2 regions of the Paenibacillus sp. FSL H8-0332 genome follow, and region 1 is predicted to be linked to the other one. Evidence: riboswitches for the same ligand, from Rfam matches in the RefSeq annotation. Region 1 holds a riboswitch; the other holds the start of a gene.
What was found. Region 1 has a riboswitch for thiamine pyrophosphate ahead of thiC (phosphomethylpyrimidine synthase ThiC). Riboswitches for the same ligand answer to the same signal wherever they lie in the genome.
Positions count from the first base shown of each region.

Region 2: linked by a shared signal. The riboswitch ahead of NST43_RS12330 (ABC transporter ATP-binding protein) and the one ahead of thiC (phosphomethylpyrimidine synthase ThiC) in region 1 are both predicted to bind thiamine pyrophosphate.

Region 1 is NZ_CP150145.1:7,330,864-7,334,440, reverse strand. It holds gene thiC (phosphomethylpyrimidine synthase ThiC) at 111-1,805, opposite strand; TPP riboswitch at 1,957-2,063, opposite strand; gene trxB (thioredoxin-disulfide reductase) at 2,113-3,066, opposite strand; gene NST43_RS32175 (tetratricopeptide repeat protein) at 3,112-3,577, opposite strand, start outside.
Region 2 is NZ_CP150145.1:2,865,466-2,869,042, forward strand. It holds gene NST43_RS12320 (ABC transporter substrate-binding protein) at 1-611, opposite strand, end outside; gene NST43_RS12325 (ABC transporter permease) at 608-1,384, opposite strand; gene NST43_RS12330 (ABC transporter ATP-binding protein) at 1,365-2,135, opposite strand; TPP riboswitch at 2,269-2,371, opposite strand; gene NST43_RS12335 (TetR/AcrR family transcriptional regulator) at 2,438-3,094, opposite strand; gene NST43_RS12340 (DHA2 family efflux MFS transporter permease subunit) at 3,245-3,577, shown strand, end outside.

The sequences.
Region 1 (3,577 bases):
AGTGGTGAATTGTGATTGTAATCACTAACTATAAAAAGACTATCCCCGCAAGCCTTTCAGCTTGGGAGATAGTCTGAGAATGTTACGATTCCGCTGTATTAGCAGCTATGTTAGAGCGATTTGCTCCATCTATGGGAATTACGGATATCATGCGAAATCCGCATGCTGCAGAATTTAGGGCCGCACATTGAGCAGAAATGCGCCTGCTTCGCCCCCTCCGCTGGCAGGGTCTCATCATGATAGGCCAGCGCCCTTTCCGGGTCCAGGGAGAGATGGAACTGGTCGCGCCAGCGGAACTCGAACCGCGCCTTGGACAGTGCATCATCCCGGTCCTGCGCTCCCGGATGTCCCTTGGCGAGGTCTGCGGCATGTGCAGCAATTTTGTAGGTAATGACCCCTTCGCGCACATCATTCTTGTCAGGCAGGCCTAAATGCTCCTTAGGTGTAACGTAACACAACATCGCTGTTCCGAGCCCCCCGATCATCGCCGCCCCGATGGCCGAAGTGATGTGATCATAACCGGGTGCAATATCCGTAGTCAGCGGTCCGAGGGTATAGAAAGGGGCTTCCCGGCAAATCTCAAGCTGCTTATCCATATTCTCCTTAATCTTGTGCAGCGGCACATGCCCCGGACCTTCGACCATAACCTGAACATCGTGCTTCCAGGCTTGTAGGGTCAGTTCTCCCAGCGTCTCCAGCTCGGCGAACTGGGCTTCGTCATTGGCATCGGCAATAGAACCGGGACGCAGGCCATCTCCCAGCGAGAAGGCCACATCATACGTCTTCATAATCTCACATATGTCTTCGAAGTGTGTGTACAGGAAGTTCTCCTGCTGATGGGCCAGGCACCAGGCGGCCATAATCGATCCGCCCCGTGACACGATGCCGGTCATTCTCCGGGCAGTCAGCGGAATATAGCGGCGCAGCACTCCGGCATGAATGGTGAAGTAATCCACTCCCTGCTCCGCCTGCTCAATCAGCGTGTCACGGTAGAGCTCCCAGGTTAAGTCCTCGGCTATGCCGTTTACCTTCTCCAGCGCCTGGTATAAGGGCACTGTACCGACCGGCACAGGAGAATTGCGGATTATCCACTCCCGGGTGGTATGGATCTTCGAGCCGGTGGAGAGATCCATGAGGGTATCAGCCCCCCAGCGGGTCGCCCACCGCATCTTCTCCACCTCCTCTTCTATAGAAGAAGTGACCGCAGAATTTCCGATATTTGCATTGATCTTCACCAGGAAGTTACGGCCGATAATCATCGGCTCACTCTCCGGGTGATTGATATTGGCCGGAATAATCGCGCGGCCCGAGGCAACCTCATCCCTTACGAACTCCGGCCGGGTATTCTCGCGGATCGCAATATACTCCATTTCCGGTGTTATAATTCCTTGCCTTGCATAATGCAGCTGAGTCACATTACCGCCTGTATAGGCCCGCCGGGGATTCCGGCTCAGTCCTGGACAAGCTTCTGCCAAGGCCCCCTCCCTGCGGATTCCGTTATCCTCCGGCCGGACGGCTCTTCCGGTGTATTCCTCCGAATCGCCACGCTCCGCGATCCAGCTTGAACGGTGCGGCGGCAGCCCCCTCCGAATGTCGGTCTCCTCTGCTGCATCCGTGTACATGCCGCTTGTGTCATAGACACGCAGCGGAGCATTCTCCTCTTCCCCGGCAACGCCTTCGGTTCTGCTGAGGCTGATCTCACGCATCGGAACCCGGATATCCGGGCGTGAGCCCTCTACATACACTTTACGGCTTGCGGGGAATCCGGAAAGATCCACCTCTTCGTTTTTGACCATTCCTGTCATTTCAATCTCCTCCTCTTCGCTCTGTACACCCATCAGATAAGAGGTCACGCAGCAGATTGAGCCGCAGAATCTATAGATTCTTGCAAATCAAAAAGCCGCTCCACCTGGAGCGGCTTTATTAAAGGAACAGCCAAATAAGACTGTATTCAAAAAAGGTCCGACTCCACTTTCCTACGCTGGTATGATCCAGATCAGGTTCAAGGGTCCGGAAATTCAATTTTCCCGTCTCAGCCTATTCAGACTCCCCTAGTGGGTATCTTATCTAATTAAATACATTTTAACTGTGTGGGTAATTCTTGTAAACCCGTTATTTGTCCAGCGATTCGCTCCAGTCGTGCACCATCGTGCCTTCCAGGAACTTCTCAGCATCCATGGCGGCCATACAGCCGGTTCCCGCTGCCGATATCGCTTGACGGTAACGTGTATCCTGCACATCGCCGCAGGCAAATACACCGGGGATGTTGGTCTCGGTGGTACCTGGGTTCACCACAATATAGCCATTGGCATCCGTGTTGATCTGCCCGCCCAAGAAGGCTGTATTCGGTGTGTGTCCAATCGCTACGAACACGCCGTCTGCCTCTACCAGCTCTGTCAGACCTGTCTCATTATTAAGCACCGTAAGGCCCTTCACTCCGGTCTCTCCTACCGTTACTTCAACCGGTGTGCGGTTCAAGGCCCAGGTGACCTTGCTGTTGTCACGCGCCCGGTCCTGCATAATCTTCGAGGCACGCAGCTCGGGACGGCGGTGAACCAGCGTTACGCTGGACGCAAAGCGGGTCAGGAAGCTGGCTTCCTCCATAGCGGAGTCCCCGCCGCCGACGACGACAATCTTTTTATTACGGAAAAAGAAGCCGTCACAGGTCGCACAGGTGCTGACCCCGCGTCCCACATTCTCCTGCTCGCCCGGGATACCCAGATATCTTGCAGAGGCCCCGGTTGAAATAATGACCGACTCCGCTTCCAATACACCCATTCCGTCCACTGTTACCTTGAACGGACGCTGTGAGAAGTCCACGGACTCCACCCAGCCATTCTTGAATTCAGCGCCGAAGCGTTCTGCCTGCTTGCGCATATTGTCCATCAGGTCCGGACCCAGAATCCCTTCGGGGAAGCCTGGAAAGTTCTCCACTTCTGTCGTCGTTGTCAGTTGTCCCCCCGGCTGCAAGCCTTCAATTACCAGCGGGCTCAGGTTCGCACGCGCCAGATAAATCGCGGCAGTCAGCCCGGCCGGGCCTGTTCCGATTACAATCGTTTTGTACATTACATTGGCCTCCTTACAAGTAGGTTTGTCTTACAGCAGTAATGCTTAAATACGGGTGGTGGACGGCGATAAGCCGCCGGTTCCGGGCAGCATGGCCCGGATATCACATTCGCTGTCAATCCGCCGTGCATAACGGCTTACCATCGAGACCGACACACCATAACGCTGGGCAGCCTCACGGAACGTAACCGGCTGCCCATGCAGCCGGGCCGTCAGATACTCCAGTGCAGCGCACCAGCCGCCGTCATTGCGGAACAGCGGTACATCCGGGTACAGGCTGCCGATGAACTGCTTCCAGATGTGCTCCGCATCCTTCTTCTGGACCGCATCATATCTGCGGTCCATCATGGCCGCTGCATGATCCATAATCCGCTGCCAGTCTTCTCTCCATTCCGGCAGCGTCCCCTTGGAGGCGGGAGCAGCCGCAGGCTCCTGCTCTTCGCCGGGCGAGCTGACAGCTTCATTCAGGTTCTCTCCGATCAGCCGCTGAAGGCTGAACAATGCCGCCTCC
Region 2 (3,577 bases), 3.1 Mb from region 1:
AGCTCAAAGCCGACATCTACCAGCTTGAGGGAAGAAGGGTCCCCGCCGTCGCTCTTGACCATCGTGTTCAGCATGGCTTCATATAACGGGACGGAGGAATACCCAGCCTGCTTGCCAGACAGCTCTCCCGGGCGGTTAATGCCGCTGTCTGCGGCTACCATGAGATGATTCAGCGGGTGGCGCACCAGCGCAGCGATCGACTTGACCGGAATCTGCTCCCCCCGTGCCATCAATACCTGCGGCTGATAACTGAGTGCCAGATCCACCTTCCCCGCAGCAACAAGCTTCAGCGCATCATTGGTATCGGCCGGCATCTGAATTTCAACCTCAAGGCCTTCCTCAGCGAAATACCCTTCAGCCTCTGCCGCATACAAAAAGGAGTGGACTGCATTGGGATACCAGTCGAGCATAATCGTCAGCTTTTGGGCGGCACTCTTAGTCCCTGCCTCAGAGGTTGCGGTAGTACCAGCCGAGGAGCCGGAGGCCGCCGGATTGTTTGTATTGGCGCAGCCTGCCAGGACAGGCAGCATACAGAGCACCAGAGCAGACAGCAGCATGGCTGGCTTTGAAATCGTATTGTGCAGATAACGGGTATAGCGGATAGTAGTCATGAATAACGTCCTCTTTTCTTCAGAATAATCTTCTCCAGCGCGGCGACTGCCAGAAACAGCAGAATACCGAGTACGGATAACAAGACAACAGCGGCGAACATCTTGGCGCTCTGCAGATTCCCGGCCATTCTGCGGCTGAAATAGCCCAGCCCCTGGCTGCCCCCAAGCCATTCCCCGATCGTTGCACCAATTACACAGTACACAGCCGACAGCTTCAGTCCGGAGAAAAAAGAGGGGAAAGCCAGCGGAACGCCCACCTTCCCGAGAATCTGCCAGCGGTTCGCGCCGTACGTCAGCAGCAGGTCCCGGTAGGCATCCGTGTTCTTGGACAACCCGTCATAGGTGCCAATGACCACCGGGAAGAAAGCGGTCAGGAAGACAACGGCGACCTTGCTCCACAAGGTATAGCCGAACCACATGATGAACAGGGGAGAGAGGGCGATCAGCGGAACCGTCTGGCTGATAATCAGTAGCGGGTACAGCGCCTTAGCCAGCGGACTGAACAGGTGCATGGCGATTCCCAGCAGACTGCCGCAGACCACGGATAGTGCGAAGCCTGTGAGTACTTCAAGCAGGGTAGCAGGCAGATGCACCCCGAATAACAAGCGGCGTTCCTCCAGCAAGGCCTTGCAGACGGCAGACGGAGCCGGAAGGATGAAGGGAGGAACCAGGCCCAGCCGGGCTACAGTCTCCCAGACCGCAAGCGTCAGCAGGGCGAGCAGGGCCGCCGGACCGTAATGCTGGAGCAATCTTCTAGGAGCGGCGGTTCTCATATAGCTTCAGCTCCAATTCCTGGCGCAGGGCGGCGAACTGCGGTTGATAGTTCAGACTGTGATGGCGCGGACGGGGGAGACCGGCTGAGAATTCCTGCATCCCGCTGCCCTCTCTGCCAGTCATTAGATAGATTCTGTCACTGAGCAGGAGCGCCTCCTCCAGATCATGGGTGATGAACAGCACCGTCTTGTCCAGCTCCGCCCATAACTCCAGCAGCCAACGCTGCAGCGAGCGCTTCGTAATGGCATCGAGCGCCCCGAACGGCTCATCGAGCAGCAGCAGGTCATTCCCGGCTGCCACGGTGCGGAGGACCGCCACGCGCTGGCGCATCCCGCCGGACAGCTCCTGCGGATAAGCCCCTTCAGTCTCGTCAAGGCCGAAACGGTGTAGCAGGGTACGGATCTCGGCAATAGCGGCTGCTTTGGGCCGGCTGCGCTTAAGCTCCCAGGGCAGCAGACAATTGTCCAATACGGTGCGCCAAGGCAGGAGGAGATCCTGCTGCGGCATGTAGGCCACACTGCCCAGCCTCTTCGCTGCTGTAGCGGACTCGGCTCCGTTCAGCGTAATCCTGCCGCTACCCGGCTCCAGCAGACCGGCGATGATTTTGAACAAAGTGCTTTTGCCGCATCCGCTCCCGCCTACAATAGAAATGAATTCGCCGCGCTGCACATTCATGGTTAGCCCTGAGAAGACGGGGGTCCGGGACGAACCGGTCCCGAAGGCATAGGACAGATTGCTAATGTTGATCATAAGACTATGTACGAACCTCCTCGGGTTAGATTAAATAACAGCTACGAGAACAACAAAAAGCCCCATTCATTCCCGGAGGCGATGAATGGGGCGGAAGGTACAGTCAGCTGCGGCCCTGTGACGGGAACCACTGTTACATTCTGCTCCACTTCCCTCCGCTGGTATGATCCAGATCAGGTTCAAAGGGTCCGGAGCTTAAGCTCCGTCTCAGTCGGCCGACTCCCCTAGTGAATAATGTTGCTATTGAATTCGTAATTGCTACTTAATATACCACAAATCTCCCTCTTGTAAAGAGCAGGCGGTCAGCGCTTTGCCAGACCGGTCACGAACAAAGTGACGATGCCCCTGGAGATGTCCAGCTTGGAGGCGTGGTGCCGCTTCTGCTCATACAGGTACAGATCGGGACTGAGGACAGAGATTAAGGCTGTGGCCGCAAAGGCCGGATCAATGTCAATTATCTCACCGCCCGCCGCAGCGCGCTGCAGCAGCTCTGTCATCATCACTCCCAGCCGCTGGAAAAAAGGATGCTCAAACTGGGTCAGCTGCTTCTTGCCGGTGAACTCGGCTTTGATCATATTCAGCAGCTCGGCATACTGCTCAATGAAATCAGCAATCTGCTCAATGCTGCTCTGCAGCTGAGCAAGAGCCGGGGCTTCACCGGCACTGGCAGCGACCTGCTGCTCCAGCCCGGACAGGAATTGATCTGCGCTGCCCTTCAGCAGTGCAGAACAGATCTCACCCTTGTCCGTGAAGCGGCGGTACAGGGAGCCTTGCCCTATGCCTGCCCGCTTGGCAATGCTGTACATGCTGACCGCCTCAAGTCCGCTCTCGGTGAACAACTGGCGGGCAGCTTCAAGAATCCGCTGTACATAAGGATCGGCGGACTCGGGCGGAGCGGAGGCTATGGGTTGCGGAGCTGACGGCGGGAGCTGTGCAGCATCGGTGTCTGGCTTTTTCATGAGAACCCCTTTCAGAAAAGAATTGACACTACGGACAATTGTCCGTAGACTATGAATTACACTTACGGACAGTTGTCCGTTCACTCATTATATAGAACAATCTGCCCGCAGGTCAATGTAGAACGCGGACAGCTCAGGAGGAGAAGAGACATGGATCAGACCTTGAAGCAGGAAGCCGATTTCCGGCTGTCCAGTATTCTGGTTCCGCTGCTGGCCATTATTGCAGGAGTATTTATGGTTGTGCTGGACAGTACGGCGATGAATGTAGCCTTGTCCAGGCTGGTGGTTGATTTCAAGACGGATTTGCATACGCTGCAGTGGGTAGTTACCGGATATATGCTGGCTCAGGCTTCCGTTATTCCGTTGTCAGGCTGGCTGTCAGACCGGTTCGGAGCCAAGACGGTCTTCCTGACGGCGGTAATTGTGTTCACGATAGGCTCAATTCTGTGCGCTACACCAAGCAGCGCCGAATGGCTGATTGTT